DNA from 3 places in the Dissulfurimicrobium hydrothermale genome. Region 1 is predicted to be linked to each of the others. Evidence: riboswitches for the same ligand, from Rfam matches in the RefSeq annotation. Region 1 holds a riboswitch; each other region holds the start of a gene.

Region 1 (10,508 bases):
CTTTTCCCCAGCCTCCTTTAGCCGCCAATAGATCTCCCTTGCGGTGTTCGCATTATAGAACTTATCGGAGTCCTTGAGGCCGAGGTCTTTCAGGAACGAGACCATTGCTTTGATCTCAAGGGCCCCGTGCCGCACATGGGTCTGAGGGATGCCCATTGCGGCTTTTACAAGCTTTGCCCACATACACCCAAGGTGCAGCCTTGAAAAGCCGTGGGCCCTGGCCTCAAGGAGGGAGAATTCGAGGTAGTCGCCCATCATCACATAGGCCTCTTCAGGAAGCCCCAGTTCCGCCTCAAGGACTGCCTCTGATGTGCGGCCGGTGGAGAGCGCCACCTCTGAAAGCCCCGCTGCCCGCGCCACATCCATGGATGCCTTGATGGTGGCCGTCCATGCCTCGGCGGATATGGGCCTTACGATACCGGTGGTGCCGAGGATGGAAATCCCTCCCAATATTCCAAGGCGTCTGTTCAGGGTGTGTTCCGCAAGTCTCTCCCCATTCGGCACGGAGATGATGACCTCAATGCCCAACACTTGCCCTATAGCGCAACCAGATTCCGAAATCGCCTCTTCCACCGCCTTTTTGATCATCTTTTTTGGCATAGGGTTTATGGCTGGCTCGCCAACCTGTACAGGCAGTCCTGGCTTTGTAACAATGCCGACCCCTGGCCCCCCGAGTATCCTGATCCTATCTTTCCCTGTCTCGATAACCCTTATCAAGGCCTCTATCTCGGCACCGTTCGTTACGTCAGGGTCGTCCCCTGCATCCTTGATTATTGATGCAACTGCTGTGTAAGGGCCGGCCAGGGCTGCCATATGCACGGCGAATGTCACCCTGCCGCCTTGTGGAAATGGTATCTCGACCCGTGGCTGAAGGTCTTTTGTAAGGAGACAGAGTGTTGCAGCCTTTGCCGCTGCAGCTGCACAGGCCCCTGTGGTATAGCCTGAGCGGAGCCTCTTCATGCCTTGCATTCCGCTAGACGAAGGAGTGCGTTTACAATCGCGGCGGCCGCAGGGCTTCCGCCTTTTCTGCCGAGGATCGTTATGAAGGGGTATGGCCTTGAAGACAGAAGTTCCTTTGATTCCGCTGCATTTACAAAGCCGACCGGAGTACCGACCAGCAGCGAGTTGCAGCCGTTCCTGTCTATATATTTGACGGCGCTTAAAAGTGCGGTCGGGGCGTTTCCTATGGCGATTATACCAATATCGTTTTGATCTATTCCGATCTCTATGGCCGCATCGGCCCTTGTACGACCCTCTTCCTGTGCCTTCTTCGCGGCACCAGGATCCGCGATCAAACACATGACCCTGCCGCCGAACCTTGAAAGCCTTGTCTTGTCTATACCTGCGGCAACCATGTTTACATCGGTCAGCACGTCTTTTCCCGCCCTTACAGCCTCGATTCCGGCCTGAATGGCCTTTGGATGAAATTTCATCTGGGAGGCGATCGAGACGTCACCAGTGGCATGAACCACCCGTATAACTACGGAGAGCTCATCCTGGTTAAACGGTGTCTGTCCGAGTTCCTCCCTTATTATCCTGAAACTCTCTTCTTCGATCTCGTCTGGCCTTGAAAACCTCAGCTCAAATTCCATGGCCTCCTGCTCCCTTTGAAAACTCGATGAACCTCCTGACCGCCCACGGTGTGTTGCCGAAATGGATGTGTATGTAGCTGCCCAGCGTATTTTTGATTAGATAGCCACTGAACCTCCCGTCTGCAAGCCGGAATGTACGATCGACCTCAGGCGGCATCTCTTCTATGGTCGAATAGTGGAACTCATGGCCTTTGAGCCTGGGGATGCCATGCTGTGCAAAGGCGGTCCGCAAACCCTTGTACATAGCCGCAAATGGTCCAGAGACAGGTTCTATCTCCCTGTATCCGAGTGCTGACAAGCGGTAGTTCATCTTGGCTCTGACCGGATATATGCCGACCATTGGATAGAATTTTTGGTCAAGGCCTTCTATACCCTGGGTAAGGTACATAAAACCGCCGCATTCGGCATAAACGACCCCGCCTCTAATCGACCAGTCCCTGATCGAATTGAGCATCTCATGGTTTTCAGAGAGCCGTTCAGCATAGAGTTCAGGATAGCCGCCGCCAAGATATATAGCATCTATACCATCAGGGATGGCTGTATCTGAAAGTGGACTGAATTCTGTTATCCTCGCCCCCATTTTTCGGAACAGATCGAGATTGTCTTCATAATAGAAACAGAATGCCTCATCTCTTGCAATTCCTATGGTTATTTCATGCCCTTGGGTGTATCCGTCATTGTTGTTCTTAGGACCGTCTCCGCCTGTCTCGGAAATAGTACAGTCCAGATTCAAAGGCTCTTTGATTTTAACTGGTTTTATCTGGAGGTCCATAAGTCTTTCTAGATCAATGAAATCGGACACCGCACAGGAAAGCCTTTCTACAGCCTTTTTATCGAGCGGGGCGTCGTTTGCCATAAATAGCCCGAGGTGGCGGCTTGGTATCTCAAACCATTGATCCCTTGGGAGATATCCTAGAAATAGATCAGAGTTGCAATGCCTTACGATGGCGTTTTTCAATAGATCAAGGTGTCTCCGGCTCCCGACTCTGTTAAGAATTATTCCCTGGACAAGATCTGGGTCGATTACCTCAAAGCCCTTTATAATAGCGGCGACCGTTTCTGCCATTGAACGTACGTCAATGACCAGGATAACCGGTAATCCAAGGCATCTTGCGAGAGATGCACTGCTCGAGACCCCGCCGTCAAAAAGACCCATAACCCCCTCGACTACGGCTATATCCGCCCCTTTTGCATGGTCAAAGAAGGTCTCTTTTACAAAATTTTCCCCGCACATCCATATATCCAGGTTCCTTGACATCCTTCCTGTCACCATGTGGTGCAGGGTGGGGTCTATGAAGTCGGGCCCGCATTTAAAGGGTTGGACATCGAGACCCTTTGACTTAAGGGCCGCCATGATGCCAAGTGCCACGGTGGTTTTACCTACTCCGCTTTGGGTGCCGGCGATGAGGAACGTCTTCATAGAGACATTATTCACTTCTCTCCGCATATCTCTATACCACTGTCTTTAGCGGCATCTTTTATATGTCTTACAAAGATGTCTGCAAATGCATCGTTTTCACTAAGACCGTGGATGTCTGCGACCACCTTTATTCCAGCTGACTCAAGCCGCCGTTTCCACGAAGTATTAGCGTCGCCTGCCATATCATTTCGTGCATGGTCACCAGCCACTTCCATGAATGGTTTGAGCAGCACCTTTCTTATCTTTTCAGCCTTAAGTTTGTCCATGACTTGATCAAAAGATGGAAAGCCTTCTACTGTACCTATGAAGATCTTGGCATCCGGGTACATGGAGCGCATGACGTCTTGGAGTTCTGCATAGGCTCCTGACGAATAATATTTGTTTCCATGTCCCATATAGACAAGGGCCGCCTTTTTTCTTTGGGCCTCTCGGACATCTTCCGCTACAGCCCTTGCCGCTTCCTTAATATCGTCTATATACGGATGGACATCGCCGTTTGCGCCAAGTGCGGGTCTGCCTATAGCCAGCCTTTCAAACGGCATATTTTTGGTTTTAAGGGTTTTTATGGCCTCAAGCCCCTTGACATAAGAGACAAGGTCGTCGTACTCCTCGCCGTTATATATGTGTAGCGACTGAACTATTATATTAGAATAGCCTTTGTCTTGAAGGTCGGCTATGGTCGCCAACGGGCCTTTGACGCTGAAGATATCGGGCGGCAACGACTTGTTTGCTGCCTTAAAGTCCTTATCGTGTATCCTCTTGTGCCATATCTTGCGGATCATGTTTGATGTAAATGCGACCTTGACCGGTACGCCGGGGCAGGCATCTTCGACCCGTTTTTTGATATTCATGATGCCGGTAAGTGCCTCAGGATAGCTGGTTCCAAAGGCGGCAAGCACGATAGCGGCGTTTTCTCCTTTTGTCTCTTTTGCAGAGACGCTCACGGATTGCAATCCCAAAGATATTAAAAGCGTTATTATTAACCATGCTGATTCTTTGATCATTTTTTACCTCCTTAAGATCTAGTAGATTTTTTACATAAAACAAAAATCCCGAATCAAACGCCTTGGTTGATAGGCAGTTGGATTCGGGACAGCCCTTTTTATCCGCTTAAATCCTTAAAATTTATCGTTTCAGCCCAAATGGGCGGCCGTTGCTCTTTTTGCCGCGAAGAGCGCGGTTTCTTAAGACAGGCAGGTCTTCTGACTAACGGATCTTCCTAGCGGCTGCAAGTCTTCCCAGGCGATTATTATCTTGCCCAGTGACTCGTTGCAGTTGCAGCCTTAGTCCCCGATCACAGCGGCGGGCCCGTTCCTGATTTGCACAGGATTCCCTATTAAGCCTTACGACACCTGGTTTAGATTTTGGATGTAAATTATTTGCCTTAAAGGGGCTTGTCAAGATAGCGTTTATTTGCAAGGAAGACTTCGCACGCTTTTGATGGATTTTGTGTTATGGTAAATAAAAAGTAAATAAAAAATTAGATAAACCGCACAACCGGTAAAGATGCCAGAAACGATAAAAACAAGCCGCAGCCCGACTGGTTTTTCTGTGCCCTATCAAATTGTCGCATTTAGTATCTTGATGTTGTTTTCGATTGTCGTCGTAATAAGCGGCATAGGCACATATAAGATATCCATCGATGGGGCAAGGAACCTTATGGAGAAGCGGGCGGTGGACATAGCGGTGAACATTGGCATCACGCTAGACCGATTCGGCTTCAAAGAGGAGTTCTTCGAAGAGTTGATCCGCTCAGAGAGATGGAGAGATCTGGCCTTTTTAAGTTTGTATGATCAGGAAGGCACGATCATCCTACATTCAAATCCAAAACTCCTTGGTAGGGAACAGAAAGACGAATATATAGAGAAGGTTATAAGAGATGAATCTCCGCTCATACATTTTTCAACCCTTGCTACAGGCGAAGAGGTCTTTATTTTGGACTTCCCATTGCAGCTACACAAGAGGTTTCTGCGCGTATATCATTCATCTAGATTTAAAAGGGGCATGAAAAAGGATATGGATCAGGAAAAGACAGAAAAGGTATTTTGTCTCAGGGTGGCTATTCATCCATATCCTGCAAATGGGATCGTAAGGAAGGCGAATTTTCAGATAATCCTGGTAGGATTCTCGCTTGTGATACTTTGGGTGCTTGCCATTTTTTTCTTCCTTGCCTGGCGGCGCGGAGAGAGATTCAGGGCGCGGCTTCGAGAGCAGGAGAGGCTTGTGGCCCTGGGGGAGATGGCGGCGGTTCTTGCGCACGAAATCAGGAATCCATTGAGCAGTATAAAGGGGTTTGCCCAATATCATCTTGAACAGGGCGACCTATCGCCGGTCTTAAAGGAGGATATGGGTATTATCGTCGGGGAATCGGAGAGACTCGAGCGTCTTACATTCGATCTCCTGGCCTATGCCAGACCTGCTATGCCGCATGAAGAAGAATTTGATCTTGAAAAATTCTGTAAAGAGCTTGTAAGGGGTCTGGTCGTACCTTCCGACAGAATCAGCATTGTTTTAGACTGCAAGCAGGCAAAGATACGCCTGGATAAGGCTAAGCTTACACAGATAGGGATAAATCTACTTCAAAACGCGGTTGATGCTGTGCATGAGCATGGCGGCGAGGTCGGAGTCGCCATGCGATATGGTGAAGGAAGGTTTGTTATGGATGTCTGGGACAGCGGCCCAGGTCTTCCGGGGGAAGTAAGACAGCACCTGTTCGAGCCGTTTGTTACTACAAAGGCTAGAGGTACCGGGCTCGGCCTTGCCATTGTCAAGCGTCTGACAGAATCCCTTGGCGGTTCAGTAACCATTAAAGATCGAGGTCCTGTAGGGCCTACTGGAGAGGGTGGCGGTACGTTGGCAGAGGTCATTATACCGATTCCTGAGCAGGAGGAAGAATCTTGAGTAAAGAGAAGATGAAGCGGATATATATTTGTCAGTCTTGTAACTATCGATCATTTAAATGGCTTGGTCGATGCCCTGACTGTGGCGTATGGAATTCATTCACAGAAGAGATTGAAACCTGCGCAAGCGGGATATCCCTTAATGCTGGCGGTTGTCCTGAGCGTATGTCAGAGATTGCGACGCGAGCCGAAGGATGCCGCATAATCACCGGCATAAAGGAGCTGGACAGGGTCTTGGGTGGAGGGCTAGTTCCTGGTTCGGTTGTCTTGCTCGGCGGTGAGCCGGGGATCGGAAAATCCACGCTCCTCCTCCAGTTCCTTGGTCATATTTCTGGTCTCGGCAATAAGGTTTTATATATAAGCGGCGAAGAGTCGCCTGAACAGATAAGGATGAGAGCGGAGAGGCTCGGCATCGAGATGGGCGGGAAGGAAGATTTTTGGTTGGCTGGTGAGGTGATGCTCGAACGCATAGAGAGATATGTATCTGAACTGTCACCCATGTTTTTGGCGGTAGATTCCATCCAGACCGTGATTTGTGAGGATTTGGAATCGGCCGCAGGGAGCATCTCACAGATTAGGGAATCGGCTGCAAGGCTCATCCGCATGTCGAAACCGAGGGGGTTGAGCGTATTTCTGATAGGTCATGTCACAAAGGAAGGTGTCATTGCTGGTCCGAGGGTCCTTGAACATCTAGTGGATACCGTACTCTATTTTGAAGGGGAAAGGGGCCACGCCTTCAGGATATTGAGGACCGTAAAGAATCGCTATGGCCCGACCCACGAGATCGGAGTGTTCGAAATGACCGGCGCAGGTCTTAGAGAGATAGTGAATCCTTCAGAGATATTCCTTACCAGCAGATCGGAGGCCGTAGCCGGTTCGGTTGTGACGGTTTGTCTTGAAGGTACAAGACCAATGCTCGTTGAGATACAGGCCTTGGTGAGTCGGTCTTATCTTGCCAATCCCAGACGGACATCTACGGGTTTTGATGCAAATCGCCTTGCCATGCTTGTAGCTGTAGGCGAACGGCATCTGGGGACTGTGCTCTATGACAAGGATATCTTTATTAATGTGGCAGGCGGTCTCAGGATAATTGAACCAGCCGCCGACCTCGCGGTCCTGATGGCCATTGTTTCGAGCCTTAAGGGGATCCCGATCCCTGGAGGAACAGCTTTGTTCGGCGAAGTCGGGCTTACTGGTGAGGTCAGGGCTGTTACAATGTCAGGCGCCAGGCTGAATGAGGCAGCTAGACTAGGCCTTAAATGTTGTTTGATACCTTGGATGGGTGGTAAACAGTCAGATACGCCAAAGGGTCTTGGTGTGGAGTTTGTGCGCGACGTCAAGGTATGTGCTGAGCGCCTAGGCCTCTGATCCCTTCTGTGGATAAAGAAATTTATTTGCTTTCCTTGACAGCCAGATGTTATTGCCATAAATTCACAAAAATTGATGCATGTTTTTATACACGATGAAATCAACAATTTAATAATAAAAGGAGTAAAATTATGTCTGCTGACAACGTGTTGCATGTTGGTGATTCCGATTTTGACTCAGTGGTGCTTAAGTCTGACCTACCTGTCTTGGTTGATTTCTGGGCTGCCTGGTGTGGGCCTTGCAGGGCCATCGCCCCTGTTATAGATGAGCTTGCATCTGATTATGCAGGAAGGGTCAAGATAGCCAAGATGAATGTGGATGAAAATCCAATCACCCCTGGAAGGTATGGTATAAGGGCCATTCCAACCCTGATTATCTTTAAGGGCGGCAAGGTAATGGATCAGATAACCGGCGCTGTCGGCAAGGGCGCTATAGAAGCGGTCCTAAACAGGGTATTGTCCTAATGTCAGAGCCGCAACTGATCATTATAGGAGGCGGACCAGCCGGCATGGCCGCTGCCCTCTATGCCGGAAGGGCCATGATCAATACCCTTTTGATCGAAAAGATAGCGCCAGGCGGTCAGATGTTATGGACAGATAAGGTTGATAACTATCTTGGCTTTCCAGACGGGGTGCTGGCCTATGAGCTGGTTGAGAAGATGGCTGCCCATGCGAGGAGATTTGGCGTAAAAGAGATGGCAGGCGAAGTCTCTAACATCGAATCCGATGAGGCGCATGGCTGTGTGCACGTAAAGGTTGGCGATAAGCTCTTTTCCCCTAACGCCGTCATTGTGGCCACAGGGGCAAGCCCGAGGAGGCTTGGTGTAAAAGGTGAGGCTGAATTTACGGGCAAGGGGGTTTCTTATTGCGCTACATGTGACGCTGCGTTTTTCAAAGACCAGAAAGTGGCGGTTGTAGGTGGTGGCGATACGGCCGTGCAGGAGGCCGTTTTCCTTACAAGGTTTGCCAGCAAGGTCTATATTATACATCGTAGGGATCGATTCAGGGCGGTTAAGATACTGGCGCAGCGTGCCTTGTCCGATCCTAAGATAGAGCCTATATGGAATACAATAGTCGAAGAAATAGAGGGCGATAGTGTGGTCAGTGCACTTGCCCTTAGGAACAAGGTAACCGGCGAGCCGAAGAGGCTGCCGGTGGATGGGGTTTTTGTCTTTATAGGCATGGATCCAAATACAGGGTTTGTGCCTGATGCTGCAAAGAAAGACGGACAGGGTTTTTTGATTACCGATGAATGGATGCGTACATCGCTTCCAAGGGTGTTTGCGGCCGGAGATTGCAGATCCAAGCCGCTGCGGCAGATAATCACTGCTGTCGGAGACGGCGCTACGGCCGCTTTTGCAGCAGAACAATTAATCGAGTGAATTAAAGTGATCACTAAATGAGAAAGACAACGTCTCTAATCAGGTGGATCTCCGCCGCGTTCCTGGTTGTATTTTTCGTTAGCCTCGTGTCAGGTTGTGGTAAAAATATTTTCAGCCGCAATGTAAAGAAGACCGGAGAGGAGGAGATGCCGTTTTCGTCTCTGTATCCAACAAGCAAGGCAAGCAGAGGCAATGAAAAGGAGATGGTCATGGAGGCCATGTACGACTATGAAAGGGGGCTTTATTCAACAGCTGCCGAGCAATTTCAGAAGATAAAAGACCAGTTTCCTTTCAGCCCTTATGCCACATTGGCCGAGCTTCATTTGGCGGATTGTAAATTTTATGAGGGTGAATATGAAGAGGCTGTAACCCTTTACGAAGAGTTTGAAAAGCTTCATCCCAACAATGAAGTTGTCCCTTATGTGATCTATCAGGAAGGTAGATGTTACCACAGGCTCATGTCAACTGCAGATAGGGATCAGACGGATACGCGTAAACTCATTGAGACCTATGATCGCCTTTTAAAGCGCTTTCCCAATAGCCCTTATAGCTTTGAGGCAAAGAGGCGCATAAAAGAAGCCAGGCAGATGTTGGCGGAACATGAGTTGGTCGTGGCCCGTTGGTATATACGAACCGGGCAGTATCCACAGGCAAGGGCGCGTCTTCAAAATGTCCTAGATCTATACCCTGATACTCCTGCAAGCATTAGTGCTCAAAAGCTATTGTCAAAGATAGCTCATTCAGGCACAAGGGCAGATCGGGTTGCGGGTGGGCGCGAAAAAAGGGGCTGGATATATAGGCTGTTTCCATTTTAGCCATAAGGCCTTATCAACGATCGGCGCGGATTGATTTTATAAGGTCTATAAAGGCGAGTGCAAGCGGCGACAGAGTTCTGTCTTTACGCCATAGGAGATAAAATCTACGCCGGAGATCCACGCCTTTTAGTGAGGCTGCATGAAAGATGCCCGTGCGGATTTCTTCCTCGACCGCCTGTCTTGAGATTATCGCAAGACCGAGTCCGGCCTTTATCGCCTGCCGCACTGCCTCTGTACTCCCTATCTCGGCTACTATATTTAATCTGTCAAAGCAAGGCCATCCTGCGGACGTAAGCGCCCTTTCCGCTGCCAGCCTGCTGCCCGATCCCTTTTCTCTGACTATGAACGGTTCATATAAGACGTCGTTGAGGTCTATCTCGCTTAAACCGTCTAGTCTATGGCCTTTTGGGACGATCAACACCATTTGATCGTCCATGCATGGCTCAAATATCAGCTCAGGTCTTTCCAGACATGCACCTGCAATGCCTAGTTCTATCTCTCCGGATGCAACCATATCGATGATCCCTGCCGTATCACTGATGCGGAGGACAATGTTTACGTCTTTTCGTGAGGTCTTGAATCGTCCAATGAGGTCTGGCAGTAGATATTGGCCGGGTATATTGCTGCCCCCGATGCGTAATCGTCCGCTTTCACCTTTTACAAAGGCACTCATTGCCTCTTCGGCCTCGGCTACGAGATGGAGGATCTGTTTGGCATATGGATAAAGCGCCTCCCCGGCCTTTGTAGGCAGCACTTCCTTGCCCGTTCTGTCGAACAACTTGGTGTTGAGCGCCTCTTCAAGGGCCTTTATGTGGCCGCTGACAGTGGGTTGAGTGAGATATACAGCCCTGGATGCGCCGCTGAAGCCTTTTTCTTGCCATACAGCCAAGAAGATTCTGAGTTGATGGATATCCAACATAATCTATTATATCTTATTTTGATCTCGGTCAGCAGCCCGATAATAATTTTGAATAAATACCTCGGCCTTTAAACAGGTTATACGGCCCGATATAAAAGACAAGGCCTTATTTT
Region 2 (10,508 bases), 390 kb from region 1:
TATTATAATTATGCCTTATCATAGGCAAAATCCTGCACCATCAGCCTGCTCGGTCCAGACAGGATGAGCATACCGCTGAACAGGATTCCTGCTGCCGAGAAGAAATATATTAGATCTACCAAACCATGGATGGATATCTACACAAAGGCTTTGCTTGAATCCCCCTGGAGGCATTACTTTGAAACACAATCTACCTTGTCCTTTCCCGATGATAGCAATCCTTGGCCCGACGGCAATAGGAAAGACGGGCATAGCCCTGCGCCTTGCTGCGGAAATCAAGGGTGAAATAATAAATTTTGATTCCATTCAGGTCTATAAAGGCCTTGATATAGGGTCAGCAAAACCGACAAAGGATGAAATGGCAACCATACCGCATCATCTCATCGACATACTTGAACCCGACGAACCGTTCGATGCGGCCATGTTTGCCGCAAGGGCACAGATGACCATACGCTCTATAAAGCTTAAAGGGAAGATTGCTATCCTTACAGGGGGCACTAACCTCTATCTAAGGGCGCTCATTGAGGGCCTTGCGCCTTGTCAGGGCGAAGACCGCGCCTTGAGGACAAGGCTCAAGCGGATCCTGATGGAATCAGGACGAGAGAAATTGTACAGATTTCTCGCCACCATAGACCCCAAAACAGCTGCCCGTCTACATCCCAACGACAGCTTCAGGGTGATACGGGCTATAGAAATTTACATCCTAACCGGTCAGCCGCTTTCTATGTGGCATGAAATACACCGAAATAACACAAAAATTAGGCCTTACTGTATCAAGATAGGCCTCATACGCCCTATAGATGAACTCTATACAAAGATAGACAGACGAGTTGATAAAATGATCAATGCCGGCCTTGTCGATGAAGTAAGGCGACTCCTGGCAATGGGCTTCGATCCTAGGCTCAAGCCCTTGCAGTCGCTTGGCTATCGGCATATTATCCGGTTTCTTGCAGGCGAGGTCAGCTTTGCCGATACTATAAGGCAACTTAAGATGGATCACAGGCGTTACGCTAGGCGCCAGCTTATCTGGCTCCGCAAGGAACCAGGGGTGAAGTGGTTTCACCCAGACGATCTCGTAAGGCGGGGAAAGATATGGCCCGCAATCTCAGGGGGTTAGGCAATTGAACATACCAAATCTTTTCACTTTGATACGGATCGTCCTGATCCCCATTTTGATCATATTTCTAATAAACGGGAGATTTTTTGAGGCGCTGATCGTATTCAGCCTGGCAGGAGTGACTGATGCCCTTGATGGACTTATAGCGAGGATGCTCAGACAAAAGACAAAGATCGGGGCGATCCTCGATCCGATAGCTGATAAACTGCTTTTGACATCATCTTATGTAACGCTGGCGGTTGTCGGAAGGCTGCCAAACTGGCTCGCCATCGTAATAATAAGCAGGGATATCATAATAGTAGCAGGCGTCCTGATCCTATTCCTGCTTCAAGAAGACGTAGAGATAAAACCTACAGTCCTCGGAAAGCTCACTACGCTTTCACAGCTTGGGACTATATTCATAGTCCTTCTAGGCCAACAGATTGGGGTATTTGCGCCTCTTGTCCGAGTTTCAGGTCTCCTGACGGCAGCGCTTACGGTCTCGTCAGGGGCACACTATATGTTTTTAGGGATAAGCCTCTTGGGAAAGCTAGATACTGGAATGCACAGGCACTAATCAAGTTAAGAAGACATGCTGCGCCAAAGGTCTTCGATCCCTCGTGCCTTTGCCTTGACCGACTTCTTTATCTCATCAAAAGCGTCGTCGCATATAGCCAGACGTCCCAACACCATCGGATCAATCTCTTTTTCAGGCTTATTTACTACTGTCGCGCCCATGTAGTGCACCAAATAATCGGCCAGCGCTATCCTTACCAGATAATCAGGCGGATCAAGCTCGAGAAATGGATCATGATGCCTCAGGGCGACTATCTGAAACGGCTCGGGGAGCCCCCATCTTTCAGCCAGTCTGGCACCCCAAAGCTGGTGATCGACCCCCCATAGCCATTCAGCCTCCTGCCTAGTGGTGCCTTCCTCCTCCGCGAGCCTAATCATGACCATCGGTGCCTGCGCCATAAGTACCAGCCATCCGATATCGTGTAACAGCCCGAGTGTATAAAGATCGGCCTCTTCCCCGCCATCAGGCGCAAGGTCTTGTGCTATGACAGCGGTAGCGATAAGGTGCCTCCAGAGGGCCTCGGCGTAAAGGCGAACCTCGGGGGCTACGGTCAAGAAACGCTCTGACATGACGACCCCAAATGTGATTCTTACTATCTCTTTGAAACCGAGAAGCGATATCGCGTGTTTTATGGATGTAACCTCTACCCCTATGGAATAAAATGCATTATTTACAACCTTGAGCACCCTGATCGCCATGGTGGGGTCTCGGCTTATAATATCGGCCAGATCAGATATCTTTTTTTTGTCATCGCTTGCAACCGCAAGTAGTTTATGGACAACTGAAGGAAGGGTTGGTAGGTCTTCTCCCGCCCAGTCTATGGTCAAAATCTGTCTGCAAGACCTTGCCATCAACAAGTCCGCCTTCAAGCAATTCAAAAAACCCATGCCTGGCCTATCCATTCAATTGCCCAACCAACCGGATAGAGGCTGTGGACAGGATATCCATATTAAAAGGAGTCCAACCGGAACAGCAGCACAGAGGTTTTTTATTTCTATCACAAAATGAACATGAATCTCATAATTTTTATACTATTTCATCTAACAAATGGCAACGGATTTATTTATTGCATGCCTTTATTGCAGCCTCTTATCCAATAAAAATGCATCCCGACAGAAAGATCATAATCCTTTTCAGTTTTATAGTTTTAAAACAGCCACTTAAGCCCTGCCCAAAATGTCCTTGCCGGCATCGGATAGTTAGGACGTAAACGTAGTTCCTATCAAAATAGACAGCACCTCAAAAAAAACGACGGGTTGTATGCCCCCATAAATATGGAAAACATACCTGCAAGGATCGGGGACAAAAGCACTATCCATACCACCGGCCTTTTACTGCGCAATTTTATCTATCTCCCCATAGGAAACCCCGAAGACATTCCTGTAAAAGCGGTCAACCACACCATCGAAATCTACGTCCTTGAAATATTCCGGATAGGTCTTCATGGCCATCCAGAGGGCGATGGGCGCAAGCCTCGGAGACCATGTCGACCATTCAGGGGCCTTATAGACCCTGCCGTCTTTTACCGCCTTTATACACCTCCACTGGGGGTTATTAAGGATGTCCAGGGCCTTATATGGCGCATATCCCCAGATGAAGATTACATCAGGATTCCAGGCGATTATCTTCTCCATGGATACATCGGCGCTCCCGCCCCAGCCTTGTGTAATAGATGATGCGGGATTTACCGCACGGATCTCCTTGAGCACGTCGGCCAGGAGGCTGCCCTTACATGCAACGCTTGTCGGTCTCCCTCCGTAGTAAACCCAGAGGACCCTTCTTATCTTGTCGGCAGGTATCCTGGACACCCTTTTCTGAATGAGCCTGAAGATCCCTTCCATCTCGTTGATGGTCTTCTCTGCCTCTCTTCCCCTCCCAAACAGCCTTCCAAAAAGATCTATCACACCATAGAATTCATGAAGGGTCTTCGGGTTTATCTCTATGACCCTCAATCCGTTTTGCTCCATGAATCTTACCGTCTCATGGGAGTATGACCATGTAATGACAATATCGGGCCTGAGTCTAAGGAGCGCCTCTATGTTCACATCAGCCATGCCGCTGGCTACAGGTACGACATTGTCCTTCCAGTCCGGCTTTGCGGCCTTGAGCAGATTATCATGAGCATATGTATAAGTGCTGACGCCGACGACCTTGTCCCAGATATTCAGAGCAGGGATCAAATCACTGGGACCTACGAGGATTACGGCTCGTTTCACAGGGACCTGTATCTTGACAGCCCTGCCTAGATAGTCCTGACAGGTTATTTCCGCAGCCCACGATATGGACGCCGAATATATCAAGGCCAGAGGCAACAGAGACATGATCAACCGCACCCCTGCGCGTCCGCCGACAGCAATGACACTTTTCCACAGCCGCCATTGCGGGGGGCGCCTATGCCCAGCCATGCCCTGATCATGGAGTTATGCAAGGGTCTCATCGGCGCATCTCAAAACAGCCACCTTGCCCCGACGGCTATAGTCCTGCCAGGCATGGGATAGCTCAGGACATATTGATACGCCCTGTCAAAGAGGTTTTCCACAGACGCCGTAAGTTCAAGGTGTTTTATAGGTCTATAGGAGCCTTTTATACTGACGACGGTAAAGCCACCCTTGTTTACCACGACCTTTCCATACGATGGCGGGCTCCAGTCCTGCACCTTTTCACCCCCTGTGTAATTTGCAATGAGCCTGGCGTCCCACCTCTCCTGACCGGCCTTCACGCCGAACGCCCCGGTCCATCTGGGGGTATAGAGAAGCGTTTTTCCGTATTTGCCGATCTCAAGCTCGTCCTTGCTCGAATATCTTGTGAGGTAGGTGATATTGGCAAACGGCTCAATGGATAGATTTAACCCGGCCGCCAGCCCCGCATCATAAGAGATATTGGCCTCAATGCCCTGGATGGCCGCCCCGTCAACGTTTTTAAAGGTCTGGGCCTTGAGCGCACCGTCGTAATAGCTCAATATCTTGTCTTTAAAGTCCGTATGAAAGAATGTGAGACCACTCTTAAAAAGACCTTTTGAATACCCAAGCCCTGCGTCATATGTCGTGCTCTTCTCAGGTCTTAGACCCGGATTCCCGATATAATGCGTCCCCCAATCTGATACATAGTCTGTCGCCAGCTCGTCAGGCGCAGGCGCACGGAAGGCAGTGCCAATGCTTCCCTTGAGCTCGAAGCTATCTGTGACTTTATATACCAGCCCACCCCTTTCCGTCACATGGTCCAAGGTTTCCTCCCTTGGATTAAGGCCCTTTATACCTGCTGTTGAAAGTATCTTGTCCTCGAAATAGTCATAACGAAGCCCTGCACTCAGCAAAAGTTTTTTATTGAGCAGACTGAGCCTGCCTTCTGTAAATGCGCCATAGCTGTCATATCTTGAATTCGGGCTATAAGGCGCACCTATGTTTCTCGAACTATCAACCTCTATCCTGTCCCATTGGCCGCCTGTGACAAGCCTGAAGTCACCGCCAAGATCGAATGTCTTTTGAAGATTAGCCCCCTGCGTATATGTATCTATCGATGTGATATTTGAGTTGCCGGGGCCGAAATTCATGCCCCCATGCCATTCGCCCTTTTCGGTTACGTGATAATAGCCTGCGTCGATCGTTTTTGTCTTGTATTCCACATCAACGCCGTCCCTTTCCTTCCTGTCAAAATTATCAGGATCAGGGGCATATCTCGGCCCTGGAGAGCCTATGGCCCATCCCCTCCAGTGCTGAAGGCCCATGGATATGTGATGGCCGTCGAGAAACTTGTAACCCAGACGTAGCGACGCCGTCTCGTCGTTATAAGCCGTATTCCTAATCCTGCCGTAGTTCCTGGTATCATAGTCATCCTCTGACGAACGGCTGCCGGAGAAATAAAAATCAAAGGGCCCCTTCTTTCCGCTCAGCTCCGCCTCTGGTCTCCAGTAGTCGTATGAGCCGGCCTCGCCGCCAATGGAGCCGTGGACGCCCTCTTTTCTCCCTTCTTTTGTTATGACGTTGATGACACCACCCATTGCAGAAGAGCCGTAGAGGACAGATGCAGGGCCTTTTACTATCTCAATCCTTTCGATATCGTCAACAGGTATCTCTGCAAGATTTACCGTGCCTGCATAATGGCCATTGATAAGGACAAGCACCCTGCTTTTCAGCTCACTCATAAGATCTGTTGTCAGGCCTCTCAATTCAATTCTGCCTGTAAGTGCGCCTGGATATTTGTGGACATGGCCGATCCCAGCCTCTGCAATGAGGTCTCCGGCATCCCTGGCGGTAGAATTCTTTATGTCTTCCTGGGTGATTACCTGGACAGATGCAGGGACGTCTTTTTCAGGCTCCGCAATCTTTGTTGCAGTTACGACGACCTCGCCCAATGGCATGGCCGCTTCATCTGCAGACGCAGAAGCGGCAAAAAGGATAAGAACCAAGGAAAAAATAAGATTTATTGCTGAAAATAGCGTATTTTTCATCTCTTCCTCCCTCGAGAAGTCTGTTGTTGAGTTTTCATGGTCTGGATAGGTCTTCCGGCTTAAGGGCAACGTCAATTTCCTACTCGCCCGCCTTCCCATCATGGTGTTACCCAGGACAGTGGCTTTAAATCGGGCTTTCGTTCCCTTTTACGGCTGCGGGGCAGCGGGAGAATCACACTCCTCTTCCCTGGCATCCAAACTATAGTATTTTTAGAAATTCCTTATCGATTTAAAAAACATGCGGTAATCGCCTGCAATCACCCCCCTTCAAAACCGTATACAACTGGTCAAAAACCAAAAACTCCTACCTTTTTCATCTGTACCATCTCAACAAGGCAGTCGGCTCTCAGTCCTTCAATAGTATGATAATCAGCACCAAGCTGTGACGCTATCTGAAGGGCCAGATCGGTCTTGATGAACCCACTCTTGTCTTCTGTATCCACAACGATGTAATCTGTCAAGCTCAATTCACTGAGGAGTTGGGCCATCTTTCTGACCTCTTCACCTATCGGGGCCCCTGAAATACCCTGGTTGGCCCTACCGTCTGTTATGAGCACGCCGATAGCCCTCATTTCAGGCGATTTGACCGTTGCCCGTTTGATAAGTCTGTAGGCCTCCAAAAGCCCCGCCGCCAAAGGGGTCTTGCCGCCGACAGGGATTTCCCTCAGTCTCCTTGAGGCGTTTTCAACGCTTGATGTAGGCGGCAGTATGACCTCGGCCCTGTCTTTTCTAAAGACTATCATGGAGACCCTGTCTCTTTTCTGATAACAGTCCATGAGCAGGGACTGGACAGCCCCTTTGGTCTCCACCATCCTTCTCCTGGCGCCCATTGAGCCCGACCCGTCCACAACAAAGACTACGAGGTGACCCATCTTTTTCTCCCTCTGCTTGAATCTCAGGTCATCGTCGCGAATCAGGATCACCTCTGTCCTGCCCCTTGCCTTTTGATGAGGGGCCGCGGCCCGGAGCGTTGCATCGATGGCTATATCATCCTTCTTTCTCTGGACGCTCTTTACATACCTGCCGCTCTTGTCCCTTGACCCTGTCTTTGTCCTTCTGCCGGATACAGACCGGTTTACCCGGTCCTTTCTGAGTATTATCCTTTTTGTCTTAAACAGCCCGCCGGTCTCAAAGACCTCTTCTTTGGGGTTTGATTCCATCTGTTGGCGGCCGCCGTCATCCGGCCCGTCCATTCCGGCCTGATCGGGGCGGGACCCATCAGGCTCACGGTGTTTACCGCTCGATTGAGACCCATGCTGTTTCTCCTGCCCGTCAGACCCTGTCTGTTCCCCGTGTTCCTGACGCCCCTCCTGTTGTTCCGTCTGCTGCTCCATCTGCTGCTGTTGCTGTTGCTGGGATACCCTTTTCCTGTGCGCAAGCACAAGAGGGGCGACGGCGTCCACGTCATCCCTCGTCACTTCTTTGCGGCCGCAATAGGCGGCATGGGCCCGTGCGGCATACATGAGATATATGTCGCCCCTCGATCCGGGGATATTGTTTTCAATGCACAATTGCGCGATATAATCCCTTGTCTCAGCCGGGATGACCGTATCTTTCAGAACAGAACGACAGGAACGGATCTTATCCCTCAGGCATCGGTCCTCCCTGCTCAAAGACCGGCCAAAGACATCGGGCGCCGCCTTTTTAATAACCTCTATCCTCTGCGGCCCTTCTTTTAACCCTTCCCACAAGACCATCATACCGAAACGGTCGAGCAGATGGGGCGAAAGCACCCCTTCCTCCTGGTTCATGCTTGCAACCAGGATAAACCGTGAGGGATGTCTCAATGCAATCCCTTCCCGCTCAACGATGTTTTCTCCGCGGCCCATGGCCTCGAGGACAAGCGAGGCTATATCGGGTGAGAGCAGATTGACGTCATCAATATAGACAACGCCACCATCGGCGCGGCCCAGGACACCAGGCTGAAAGACCCTCCTGCCTGTCTTTATCGTATCTTCAATATTTACGCCCCCCATAAGGGCGTCTTCCGTGATATTGAGCGGGAGGTCTATAAAAGGGAAGGCTTCAGGCAGTATCTCTTTAAAAAGCCTTGAGAGCGTTGACTTGCCGCTCCCCTTTTCACCAGCGAACAAAACACCCCCACAATTAGGATCTATGGCATTTAAGATCAACGCAAGTTTCGCATCGTCATGCCCGACAAAGTCACTGAATGTCATGCCCGCAGAACCCCGGTAAGCGCTGTCTCAAGCCTTTCCATACCTACCCCCATCTCTTCAAATGGAAGCCTCTTCATTCTGTGGCTCAGGGCGAGCTGGGCCACATCCCTGATGTCATCATCGCTTATGGACACCCTGCCCCTGAAGGCGGCCAGGGCCATTGCCGCCTTCATCATCACGATATCGGCCCTGTGGCCATCGAGCTCAAGCGAGGTGGTGACGCCTACGATTCTTTCAAGTGCAGCATCAGGAGGTATGATACGGCCGAGCCTCCCCTTTGCCGCCATGATCCCCTTTGAAAGCCCATCCTGTTCGGGCTGCCAAACAGCTGCAAATGCCTCTGGATCGGCATCAAAGGCGGCCCTTCGTCTGAGTATCTCTACCCTCTTCGCCTTGTCCTGGATCGATCCAACCTGCACGCACAGGCCGAACCTGTCCAGGAGCTGCGGCCTTAGGTCACCTTCCTCAGGGTTCATCGTTCCTACAAGAATAAACCTTGCAGGATGCGTAAAGGACACCCCCTCCCTTTCGACCGTATTTACCCCCATGGCCGCCGAGTCCAGCAACAGATCCACAATATGGTCTTCAAGGAGATTCACCTCATCGACGTATAAGAAATTCCTGTTTGCAGCGGCAAGTATCCCGGGCTCAAATCTCTTTTCGCCTTTTTTGATGGCGTGTTCGATATCGAGCGTGCCTATCAGCCTGTCTTCCGTGATACCGAGCGGGAGCTCGACGACCTCCATCTTCTTTCTTTCACGTTCAAGACTGCCTTCGCTCTCCAATATCTCCCTGCACCCGCTGCAAAGAAGACCGTCCGGATCGCAGTTAAAAGGACACCCTTTCACCACATCGATCTCAGGGAGGAGTTCGGCAAGCGCCCTCACTGCCGTGCTTTTGGCGGTCCCCTTCTCGCCCATTATCAACAACCCGCCTATCGATGGGTTTATCACGTTCAATATCAATCCGGTCTTCATCTCATCCTGGCCGACTATCGCAGTAAACGGGAATATCATTTAAGGACCTCCTCCATCTTTTTCTTCCATGCCTCCACCTCTTCCTTAGTGACAATATCTATGCCGCCTCCCTGAAAATCGCCCTTAATATCACCCATCCGTTCCTCGATCCACCCCTCTATCTCCACATACAACTGGGTCAGGGCCTCCTTGACATCTGGCGCAGGGTCCCACAGGCCCCGCTGAGCCACCTCCATCAGTCTCCTTGCCATCTCCTCCAGCGCCCATGGATTGTTCTCTTCAAAGAATCTTCTGTTCTCCTCATCCATCATGAAGGTGCGGGCTATCTCATCGAATATCCAGTCATCCACCTCTTGAGTGGTCGCCTCCCATCCATAGACCCTCCCCACCCTTTGCGAGATATCGCCAGCGCCCTTGTATCCATGCCTCTTCATCCCCTCAATCCACTTCGGATTGAGCAGTTTGCTCCTGACCACCCTTCTTATCTCGTCCGCCAGGTCGCGCACCTCGACGTGTTCCGGCTCCCTCGTATCGCCGTAATAGGTCTTGACCTCCTTGCCGGAGATGGTCCTTGCCGCTGCGGTCATCCCCCCGTGGGTCCCGAAATAGCAGCAGCAGCCGAAGAGGTCGTATTCGTCCGTTACGACCTTGTTGTAGGTGACGTCAACGGTCTTGAGATTTTCGGCCAATTGTCTGTGTCTTTCAGCGCCGAATATCCCTTTGCCGTAGGCATAACCGTTCCAATAGACAAACACATCGGAGAGGTCCTTTTCTTCCTTCCAGGCGGATGCATATACGGCAAGATTGACGCCGGCCTGATAGGTGCCTGGCTTTGAGGCGAATATACGAAGCGTTGCGTCGCGCCACACGTCTTTAGATGATCGGTCATCATCCCCGATCCGGGCCAGCGTATGTCTTCTTATATGGTTCATGTCAAGCGGCTCATCCAATGAGGCGACCGCCTGTACGGCCTCGTCCAGGAGTTCCATGCAATTTGGAAAGTTGTCCCTCGTTATGCCTGAGACACGAATTGTCAGGTCTATCCTCGGCCTGCCCAACTCGGCAAGCGGGATTATCTCAAACCCCTTTACCCTTCCGTTGGAAAGCCATACAGGTCTCACCCCGAGGAGATACATCATCTGGGACATCCCCTCGCCATCCGCCCACATGATGTCGCTGCACATCCAGAAGATAGCGATATTTTCAGGATACCTGCCTTCTTCGCTCAGATGTT
Region 3 (10,508 bases), 760 kb from region 1:
GGTTATTTCACCGGAGTCGTCGAGCGGCACATTGAAGTCCACCCGCATGAGCACCCGTTTATCCTTCAACACCATCTCATCTATATATCTTATCATGACCACATCCCCTTTTAAGGACCCATAACCCTTTCCCAAGACCCGCCCATTACAGTATCGAATCAGCCACAGACGCCAACCTCTCCCCGAGCATATAGGTATAACTGCCGAGTTCATTGTCATACCAGGCATAAATGACCGCCTGGGTTACAGGGATCTGGATCGATGTGCAAGTGATCCCGGCACCACCTATTCCCTTACATGCAAGCCTCGGGTCCACCTCGATCACAGCGGTACGGGTGTGCGTCTCAGCGCCCTCGATTATGGCTGCGGCACGCGGGGCGCCTACTATGTCCGACGAGACATCCTGTTCCTCTGTGTATATGAGTCTTCCCTTCATCGGCCCATCGGCCGCCTCTTTATAGATATTGTTTATGACGTCGCGCTTTATGGGGTTTTCCACGCTCTCGTCCTGAATGCTCAAGACCAGTATCACAATAGAGCCGGTAGGCGTTGGTATACGCACAGACTCGGCGATGAAACCTATCTTCTTCATCTCAGGCAACACAAGGGCCAAGGCCTTTGCCGCACCAGTGGTGGTGAGTATGATGTTGTTCATGATGCTCCTATGCTTTCTCAAATCCTTCGAACCGGCGGTAGGGAGCCTGTCAAGCACCACCTGGCTGCCTGTTGCGGCGTGAACGGTTACCATTGATGCAGACAATATGCGGCTTGCGCCGAAATGATCCAGAAGGGGCTTCACCATATAGGAAAGGCATGTAGTTGTACACGATGCGGCTGATATGAGCACGTGTTTGCTGGGTATATAATCGTCCTCGTTGATACCCATGACCGTAGTTACGGCGTCCTCTGGCATAGGCAACGCCTTGTCTTTTATCTTGAACGGGGCGGAGAGCACGACCTTTGAGGCCCCTGCCTCAAGATGCCCCCTCAAGGCGCCCTTAGGGTGTTCAGCAGGTGTAGTCGGATCGGTGAATACCCCTGTGGAGTCCAACACAAGACGCACGCCGTGCTGGGCCCAGTTTATATCCTTCGGATTCCGATTCTCCCGCAGGATCGTAACCGGCATGCCGTCTATGGTCATAGTCCCCTTTTCTTCATTGAGATTCTCTATAAGCCTGCCACCCTTGAATCCATAGATATAATTACCGAGCCTGCCATACGTACTGTCACGCTCAATCGAGGCGGCTATGTCTTGAAGTCCCTGTCCAACCTGTCTACCTATGTTCACCACGATCTCGGAAAACGCCCGCTCAGCCACCTGATTCCAGAGGCTCAGTTTGCCTATCCTGCCAAGGCCGTTGATACCAAGTTTTATTGGGCGCCTTTCATTCTCAATGCTTATCATGACTGTCCTCCTGTGAAGTTACCGTTCTTCAAGTTTCATATTCATCAGGTGATAACTGGCAATGAGCTGCGCAATGGCCAGGGGATTGCTGATCTTGACCTCATTCCCATCGTGGTATTTGCCAATATAGGTTTTCGGCATGGCAATGCCGGGTAGGTGATCCCAGACAATTTTCATGACCCGTCTAGTGGTTTTATGGGCAATATCCTGGGTTATGTTAATAATATCCACCGGCAGACCGTCATCCCTGCCAAGGGTTGCGGATATGCAGCATGGCTCCTGGATGAGTCCTGAATCAATAAACCGGGATAAATCAGGATGCCTGATGGTTGGACGCAGGATCAACTGCACGTTGAGCCCGCTGCCGGTCTCTTTTTCAAGTCCCTTGGGACGGTAAAAAGAAACCACAATGTCCGCGTACACCCGTTGTGGACGAATGTATCTTTTTGAAACCTCCTCCCGTCTTTTCAAGGATTCGATCACATCGTCCCGGGTATATCCTCGTTTCTGGGTGTCCCGGGCTATCTTCCAGTCCACCCGCAGGCCCTTCTCGGGGTCCAGGTACAACTTCACGTCAAAGACATCCCGCATCCTCCGGGTATAAAAACCGAGCAACCCCTCAATGATGACAAACTCCTTTGGTTTGATATACTCGGGAGGATCGAAACACCCCGTGGAATGATTGTAAACCGGCTTCAGTATCGGCTCTCCCCGGCGCAGACAGTACAGGTGCTGTTCCATGATGTCGATATAGTTGCACTCCGGGTGCAGGGCCGATATCCCCTTTTCCTTGCGCTGGACCCTGTTGTATCTGTGATAGTCGTCTATGCAGATAACGGTTACCCGGTCCGGCCCGAGTGTGTCTTCAATTCCCTTGGTAAAGGTGGTTTTGCCGGTGCCGCTGTCTCCGACTACCCCCAACAGTATTGGGCGATTGTTTCCCATGATCTTCCTCATCCTGTAAACCTACTGCACAACTTCGGATTTCGGCTTGATGCTGCGTTACTCGTCGGCGGAAAATGCTCACATACAGGGAGTATGCCCCGCCTTTTCACCTTCCTCGCGCCTTGCCTGAGGCCGAACTTCTCGTTTTGCAGCAGGTTCCCTGTGGTTAAAATTTCACTTCAGCCCAGATCGCAAGGGCCTCTCTGAGTTCCCGGCTCTGTCGCGCGATCTGATCCAACGACTTGCCGGCCACGACCCCTTCAACAGCTTCACGGACAGCGGCGGCCCCAGCCTGGCTTCCGCGTGGATGTCCGTGGACGCCACCGCCAAAGGCCCAGATGGCGTCCTTGCCGAAGATGTCAAAAAGTATTGGCACATGCCCTGGATGAAGCCCCCCTGACGCCACTGGAAATACGGGTTTCAGGTCTTCCCAGGGCTGCATGAACCGCATGCCGTTCACCACCTTGCTGTTCCGTTCTCTGAGGATCTCAAGCCGTTCTGCAAGCTCGGTCCTGGTGCCCTCGAGCTTGCCAACCCCGGTCCCCATGTGGATGTGATCCAGTCCTATCATCCTGGCCCACTTGGAGATCACCCTGTAATCCACGCCATGGTATGGAACCCGGTCATAGGCGGCGTGCATGGCCCGGTGGCCGTGCAGGGCGAGTCCTCCCATCCGCTCAATTTCCTTTCGCAGGGAGGCTACTGCAGTGAAACCCGCCACCACAAAGTCAATCATCACGAACCGGCCGCCATGTTCTTTGACCAGGGCCGCCCGGCGCAGCATCTCTTCCGTGTCGCCGGCGGTCACGTTGCACCAGTACCCCTTCCTTTCCCCGGTCTCGGCCTCGGCTTTCCGGACCATCTCAAGGGTGTATCTCACCCGGTCATCAAAGGGATTGAAACCCTGGCTGCCCAGGTTTTCATCGTCCTTGACGGTGTCAAGGCCGCCTCTGAGGGTTTCGTAGCATCGTTTTGCGTGTTCCTTGGCGGTAAGTCCCAACTTAGGTTTGATGGTGGAGCCGGTCAGCGGCCGGTCATAGACGCCGAGGAGTTCCCGTACACCCTGAATGCCCTGGACCGGGCCGGGAAAGGACTTGACGATCTCTTTGGGAAAACGCATGTCCTCGATGCGGATACCGTCAACCGCCTTCATGCCGAAGATATTGCCGGCCAGGCTGCTCAAGATATTGGAGAGACTGCCCTTTTCTACCAGGTCCGGATGATAGGCCACATAGGCCATATCCCCCTCCACCCGGTACACATAACTTGGCAGCCGTCCGGAGATCTCTCGATCTATCTCGGTCCAGGTGCCGGTGGAAGACTCTGCGCATGCGGCCGATGCAGCCTCGATGATATCCACGTCCTTCCTGGGCCTTATCTTGAAGGCGACCAGAATATAGTCGTCGCCTGGCTCCATATCCGGCTTGTAGTAGGCGTCCGCGTATGGTTTTACGCCTTTTTCCGCTGTGATTGTGCCCATGTTTTTCTCCTTTTTTTGAGTTGAAAATAATTGTTTAGAAACCCCATCCTTCTGGAATCTCAGTCATATTTGATGGCGCTTATTCGCATGAGCGTCTCAAGGTTGTGATGGGCCTCTATGTACCGGATGGTGCCAGTGAGTCCCCTCATGACCATGGAAAACGTCCTGGCGCCCTTGCCGGTAAATTCCACCCCCCTGAGAAAGCTGCCGCCGGTGATCCCTGTGGCGGCAAAGAACACGTCATCGCCCCTGATGAGTTCCTCGGTAGTCAATACCTGTTCAAGCCGGTATCCGGCCGACAGTACCGCCTTTTTCTCCGCATCCGACTGGGGATCAAGCATGCCCTGCATCTCTCCCCCCATGATCCTGATGGCCGTGGCAGCAAGCACCCCCTCGGGGGTCCCGCCAGTGCCCATCATCAGGTCAACGCCGGTGCCCGGCATCACGGCCATGAGCGCCCCGGCCACGTCGCCGTCGGTGTGGAGCTGGATACGGGCCCCCGCAGCCCTGATCTCCTGGACAAGCTTCCTGTGCCGCTCCTTGTCCAGGACAAACACCACAAGGTCATCAACATCCTTGCCAAGGGCCTGTGCCACCCTTTTCAGGTTGTCGGCCACAGGGGCCTTGATGTCCAGTTTTCCCCTGGCCTCGGCCGGGGCGACCAGCTTTTTCATGTAAAAGGCCGGCCCTGGGTCATACATGCTGCCCCTGGGGGCCGCGGCCACCACCGAGATGGCATTGGGACGGCCATAGGCAAGCAGCCTCGTCCCCTCCACCGGGTCCACGGCCACGTCCATTTCCGGCCCCCGGCCGGAGCCTACCTGCTCACCATTGAAGAGCATGGGCGCCTTGTCCTTCTCTCCTTCGCCAATGACCACCACCCCACGGATATCCACGGAGTCAAAGCTGATCCGCATGGCGTCTACCGCGGCCTTGTCGCCCTTTTCCTTGTCGCCTTTTCCCATCCAGCGGGCAGCTGTCAGGGCCGCGGCCTCTGTAACCCGCCCCAGGTCAATGCCAAGATTATGTTGCGGTGTTTCCTTCATGTATGGGACCTCCATGTAACGGGTTGTAGAAAATTTCCTTGGATGAAGCCCTGTGTCCGTGGTGATATTCATCATTCGTCGGGGCTGATTACTGCCAAGGTGTTTGCAGCCGTGCTGGTCAAGTTAGAAATACAACTACCGTGCCACAGGACTACTGCAAGCGGGCTTGTTATAAAAAGACTATGATTTCAATATATTATTGGTGCAATTAGCAGACGGGCCGGCAGAACGGCGGGGTTTGTCTGTGCCTTCTCCGGCACATCCGGCAGGAAGGGCGGAGGTCTCAACGTGTCTGATCTGGCACAGGACGTGTGATCCCGTGCTTTTTTATGAGGCGGTACAATGTGCGCCTCGGGATACCTGAGAGTCTTGAGGCCTGGCTTACGTTTCCCTCTGCCTTTTTCAGGTAATGGAGTATCTCCTGCCTTTCGTAATCGGCAAGGAACCGGTCGCGCGATGTCTTTAATTTTGGAAGTTTTCCTTCGCCTCCAGCCGGCGGATGGTTTTTCATGGACTGGGGGATGGGAATCGCCAGGTGTCCGGGGTTGATAATCCCGTCTGTACAGACAATAACCGCCCGTTCGATAACGTTTTCAAGCTCCCGCACATTGCCCGGCCAGTCATAATTCATGAGCACTTCCAGGGCCTCATCCGAGATCCCATTAATCTTTTTGTTGAGCCTGTGTTCCGCCTTGGTGAGGAATTGGTAGGCGAGGTAGGGGATGTCCTCGGTCCTGTGGCGGAGGCTGGGAAGGACGATGGTGAAGGTATTGAGCCGGTAAAAGAGATCCTGCCGGAAATCGCCCTGCTTGATGGCCTCTTCCAGGTTCCTGTTGGTGGCGGCAATCACGCGCACTTTTACCCTCTTTGTGAGCGACGAGCCGACCGGCCTGATCTCTCCTGTCTGCAGAAACCGGAGCATCTTGGCCTGCAGTTCCATCTTCATGTCGCCGATCTCATCCAGAAAGACGGTCCCGTTGTGGGCCTCTTCCAACAACCCCTTGCAGTCTTTTTCAGCGCCGGTAAAGGCGCCTTTCACATAGCCGAAGAGCTCGCTTTCAATCAGGGTGGAGGTGAGGGCGGTGCAGTTTACTGTGATGAACGGCTGGTCCTGCAGATGACTGGCCTGGTGGATACTCCTGGCCACCAGGTCCTTGCCGGTGCCGGTCTCTCCGAGCAGCAGCACGGTGGTGGGCGTCGGCGCCACCTGGGCGATCATCTCCCTGACCATTTCGATCTGCCGTGACTTGCCGATAATAGGCCCTCCCTGCTGGATATAGAGATCATACTCCCTCTTGGTGACCTTGTATTTTGTTTCAAAATCCCAGATACGCTGGCACTCCCTGACAAGAAGCTGGACCAACCGGACAGCGGTGCCATGCAGGATGGTCGTCCCTTCAGAGCCAAATGTGGCAAGGCAGTCTTTCTGTCCCTGATCAACAAAGAGTACGATGTCGGGCGGTGGTAAGCGCCTGAGCTGAGCGCATTCGTTCCAGAGGGAAATATCAAGCCTCCTGGCCAGTTCAAGGCTTGACGGGTCGGCGTCAATATCCAGAAGGCCAACAAGCATGCAGCCCTGGATATTTGAAAGGGTCTCAAGCAGGGTTGCACACTGCCTTCCCGGTCCGACGACCAGCAGTCTCATGGAGGGCCCGACCGAAAAGGCATCTTCGCTGGTTTTTTGAGGATTGGAGAGCAAACTCACCTTTTCCGGCTCCCCAGCTCGTTTCTCAATTGTCTGGCCGCAGCTACCATGTTCCTGAGCATGGCCTCCACCTCGGGCCAGGTCCTGGTTTTCAGGCCGCAGTCAGGGTTTACCCAGAGCTTTTCCGGGGGAATACCCTCCAGGGCAAGGCGTAGGAGGTCGGTCAGTTCGTCAATGGCCGGCACCCTCGGACTGTGGACGTCGATTATGCCCGGACCTATATCGTTTGGATAGTGGAAGTCACGGAAGGTATCAAGCAGCGTCATCCTGCTGCGGCTTGCCTCCATGCTGATGACATCGGCATCCATCCTGGCGATGGCGTCCATGATATCGTTGAACTCGCAGTAGCACATGTGGGTGTGAATCTGGGTTTGGTCCCTGACCCCGCTGGTAGCAAGCCGGAAGGCGGCCACGGCCCAGTCAAGGTATTGCTGCCGGTCTCTCTGTCTGAGAGGCAGTCCTTCCCTGAGCGCGGGTTCGTCGATCTGGATGATTTTCATGCCGGCCTGTTCCAGGTCCTATACCTCATCCCGGATGGCAAGGGCCAGTTGGAAGCAGGTATCCCGCTGCGGCTGATCATCCCTGACAAAGCTCCAGCGCAGGATGGTCACCGGCCCGGTGAGCATTGCCTTCATGGGTTTTTTCGTAAGGGACTGGGCAAAGGTTGACCACAAAATGGTCATGGGATGCGGCCGGGAGACATCACCATAGATAATCGGGGGTTTCACGCAACGGGAACCATAGCTCTGCACCCAGCCATTTTCCGTAAGACAGAACCCGTCAAGCTTTGTCGCGAAATACTCCACCATATCGTTTCGTTCTGGCTCGCCGTGCACCAGTACATCAAGCCCCGCCTTCTCCTGCTGCTGCACGGCGAATTCAATGTATTCTTTCATGCTTTGGACATATTCTTCGCGGTCTGCCTCACCTTGGCGGTATCTCTTGCGTATGGCCCTGATTTCCCCTGTCTGCGGGAACGAACCAATGGTTGTAGTCGGCAGGATAGGCAGGTCGAGAAGCGCGGACTGCGCCTTTTTCCGCTCAGGGAAAGGGGAGCTACGCGTAAACATCTGCTCGGAGATTGATGCCAGCCTGTCCCTGACACCGGGATCCATCCTGCGCGTGCATGCCCTGCGGGCCGCCAGGATTTTCCGGTTTTCGATGAGAGCGTCAGGCTGCCCGCCGGAAGCCGCATCAGCAATGGCCGCGACCTCAAAACATTTTTCCCTGGCAAAGGCCAACCAGGTTCTGATTTCAGGATCAAGACCATTTTCTCCGGCAATATCCATCGGCACATGCAGGAGCGAGCAGGAGGGGGCGACCATGATCCTGTCTTGGCCCAGGACCTTGCCAGCCTGGCACACCAAGTCGATGGCCCAGTCCATGTCCACCCGCCAGATGTTGCGGCCATTCACCACGCCCATGGAGAGGGCCGTGTGGTCCGGCAGGTTTTCCAACACCGCGCCGAGCTGGCCCGGGGACTGGGCAAGATCAAGGTGGAAGGCAGCGACCGGGATCTTAATCGCTGTAGCCGGATGTGCGATCTCCCCGAAATAGGTGGCGATCATGATCTTGGCGTTACCTGCCGCCTTTGCCAGGCGGTCGTAGGCGTTGATCATCCGTTCAAGCATCTTCCGGTCAAGATCAAGGACAAGTATCGGCTCGTCCATCTGGATATATTGGCACTCCTTGCCAAGCCCTGCCAGAACTTTGCAGTATGCCCCGACAATCTCGTCCAGGTGCTCCCAGCGGTCAAAACCCGGTTCCATGCCCTTGCCAAGGTAAATATAGGTAAAGGGTCCGGGGAGTACCGGTTTTGGCTGCACCCCTGACTGGCGGGCCTCCTGCACCTGCCGGAACAGCCGGGAGGACGAAAGACGGAAGACCTGCCCCGGCCAAAATTCAGGGACAATGTAGTGGTAGTTGGTGTCAAACCACTTGGTCATCTCCATGGCAGCAGGACCAGATTCGTCCTCTGCCCGGGCCATGCGGAAGTAGGTATCCAGATCAACCTCGTTGCCTTCAAATCCGAACCGTTCCGGAACCGCACCAAGTGTCGCTGTCATGTCCAGGATGTGGTCGTAAAGGGAAAAATCTCCGACCGGCACCAGGTCAATGCCTGCATCTTTCTGTATTCGCCAGTTCTCAAGCCGGATTTCTCTGGCGGTATCCAGAAGCTGTCTCTTCGAGATCCGGCCCTGCCAGAACCCCTCAAGGGCCCATTTCAGTTCCCTGTTGCGTCCTATTCTCGGAAACCCCAGGTTATGTGTCAGCATAACTGCCTCCTTTTTTAACACATTTTTAAAAAACGTGCTACTAAAACATCAACATAACTGCCTGGCGATGCTTTTTTGTTAGATCATGAAGAGGAAAATCGCGGAGGGAACAGGAGAGAACAAGACGCAGCACAGGCCATGATCGACCTGAAAAAAGGCTGTGGCGGCATATCATCAGTTATCCTCCTGGACCCAGGCGCGAGGTCCTCAACAGGCAAACACAGGCAGGGCGTCTTCTGGCTTACGGGCCAGGGCATGCCCCCTGGTGACAGCACCTCTTGCTCGGCCCCATCCTTCCCGGGCTTTCCCAGTGGATGCAGCCATGCTGTCAGACCCGATCACAGCAGCGCGTCTGCGACGGACTCTCACCGTCTTCCGTTTCCCGCATGTGTATTCCAATTCCAAATTATAACTTTGTCGGCTTCGCTGCGCGGCTCCTCGACGTATTTATTATAATGTACTGTCTCGTCACTGCTCATTCGCCTTCGCGTTCTACTATTGTTTTGCCACGGCGGCCATAAAGGCCTCATGACGCTGCCGGTAGGGAGGAAAGGCAAAAAATGCCGAGCCCGAAACCAGGATGTCGGCGCCGGCCGCAGACAGAGAGGATGCATTTTCAAGGGTCACGCCGCCATCTATCTCTATCAGGGTTGCCGCATCCTGGGCGATGATCATTTCCTTCAGCCGCCTGGTCTTTTCAAGGCAGAAAGGGATGAACTTCTGGCCGCCGAAACCAGGATTGACGCCCATGACCAGCACCATATAAAGCTGGGGCAGGAGGTATTCCACCATAGCTAGAGGCGTGTGCGGGTTCAGGGCCACGGCAGACCGCGCCCCAAGCCTGGCTATCTCGCTGACCGTTCGTTCAAGATGCGTCTCCGCCTCGGCATGGACGCAGATGAGGTCGGCGCCGGCATCCACGAACTGCCCGATGAACCGACCGGGCCGTTCGACCATGAGATGCACGTCAAAAAACAGGTTGCTGTCTTTCCGGCAACTGGCAATCACGGCCGGGCCAATGGTGATATTGGGCACAAACATGCCATCCATCACATCCCAGTGCACCCAGGAAAGACCGGCCTCTTCAAGGGCGGCGAGCTCCCGGGCCAGGCAACCGAAATCCGCCGAAAGGAGCGAAGGAGAGAGCACCGGCATCTCAATCAACCTCCGGGTCTAGGGCGCCAGCGGCATAGCGCTCTGCCATGACATCCAGGGCAAGCGGTCTTATTTTTTCCGCCTGGCCTGCCGAGCCAAAGGCCTCGAAACGCTGCCGGCAGATATCCTTCATGGCCTCGGTGGCGGCCTGCAGGAATTTTCTTGGGTCAAAATTCTTTGGATTTTCTGCCAGGTGACGTCTGACCGCACCGGTGGACGCCAGGCGGAGGTCTGTGTCGATATTGACCTTGCGCACCCCGTGCCGGATGCCCTCCTGGATCTCTTCCACCGGTACCCCGTAGGTCTCACCAATATCCCCGCCATATTCGTTGATGATCATCAGCCACTCCTGGGGCACGCTGGAAGAACCGTGCATGACCAAGTGGGTATCCGGTATCCTGGCATGTATCTCCTTTATCCTGTCAATGGCCAGGATATCGCCGGAAGGCGGTCTCGAGAACTTGTAGGCCCCATGGCTGGTACCGATGGCGATGGC

What was found. Region 1 has a riboswitch for cobalamin ahead of LGS26_RS06100 (sirohydrochlorin cobaltochelatase). Riboswitches for the same ligand answer to the same signal wherever they lie in the genome.
Region 2: it holds a riboswitch for cobalamin, as region 1 does, so the genes downstream of both, LGS26_RS07910 (TonB-dependent receptor plug domain-containing protein) here and LGS26_RS06100 (sirohydrochlorin cobaltochelatase) in region 1, are expected to answer to the same signal.
Region 3: it holds a riboswitch for cobalamin, as region 1 does, so the genes downstream of both, metE (5-methyltetrahydropteroyltriglutamate--homocysteine S-methyltransferase) here and LGS26_RS06100 (sirohydrochlorin cobaltochelatase) in region 1, are expected to answer to the same signal.

What each region holds. Positions count from the first base shown of each region.
Region 1 covers NZ_CP085041.1:1,260,114-1,270,621, forward strand. The annotation lists gene LGS26_RS06085 (cobalt-precorrin-5B (C(1))-methyltransferase) at 1-960, opposite strand, end outside; gene LGS26_RS06090 (precorrin-8X methylmutase) at 957-1,592, opposite strand; gene LGS26_RS06095 (cobyrinate a,c-diamide synthase) at 1,582-3,012, opposite strand; gene LGS26_RS06100 (sirohydrochlorin cobaltochelatase) at 3,024-4,016, opposite strand; cobalamin riboswitch at 4,188-4,383, opposite strand; gene LGS26_RS06105 (sensor histidine kinase) at 4,519-5,913, shown strand; gene radA (DNA repair protein RadA) at 5,910-7,280, shown strand; gene trxA (thioredoxin) at 7,412-7,744, shown strand; gene trxB (thioredoxin-disulfide reductase) at 7,744-8,661, shown strand; gene LGS26_RS06125 (outer membrane protein assembly factor BamD) at 8,679-9,476, shown strand; gene LGS26_RS06130 (selenium metabolism-associated LysR family transcriptional regulator) at 9,490-10,395, opposite strand.
Region 2 covers NZ_CP085041.1:1,646,982-1,657,489, forward strand. The annotation lists gene miaA (tRNA (adenosine(37)-N6)-dimethylallyltransferase MiaA) at 179-1,117, shown strand; gene pgsA (CDP-diacylglycerol--glycerol-3-phosphate 3-phosphatidyltransferase) at 1,122-1,673, shown strand; gene LGS26_RS07900 (HDOD domain-containing protein) at 1,679-2,524, opposite strand; gene LGS26_RS07905 (ABC transporter substrate-binding protein) at 3,005-3,994, opposite strand; gene LGS26_RS07910 (TonB-dependent receptor plug domain-containing protein) at 4,120-6,120, opposite strand; cobalamin riboswitch at 6,148-6,333, opposite strand; gene LGS26_RS07915 (VWA domain-containing protein) at 6,408-8,297, opposite strand; gene LGS26_RS07920 (ATP-binding protein) at 8,294-9,313, opposite strand; gene LGS26_RS09745 (cobaltochelatase subunit CobN) at 9,310-10,508, opposite strand, start outside.
Region 3 covers NZ_CP085041.1:496,364-506,871, reverse strand. The annotation lists gene LGS26_RS02380 (phosphoglycerate kinase) at 1-96, opposite strand, end outside; gene LGS26_RS02375 (type I glyceraldehyde-3-phosphate dehydrogenase) at 146-1,375, opposite strand; gene LGS26_RS02370 (phosphoribulokinase) at 1,424-2,350, opposite strand; gene LGS26_RS02365 (ribulose-bisphosphate carboxylase large subunit) at 2,517-3,830, opposite strand; gene glpX (class II fructose-bisphosphatase) at 3,890-4,876, opposite strand; gene LGS26_RS02355 (sigma-54 interaction domain-containing protein) at 5,160-6,581, opposite strand; partial or broken gene metE (5-methyltetrahydropteroyltriglutamate--homocysteine S-methyltransferase) at 6,578-8,857, opposite strand; cobalamin riboswitch at 9,089-9,234, opposite strand; gene rpe (ribulose-phosphate 3-epimerase) at 9,353-10,012, opposite strand; gene fba (class II fructose-bisphosphate aldolase) at 10,014-10,508, opposite strand, start outside.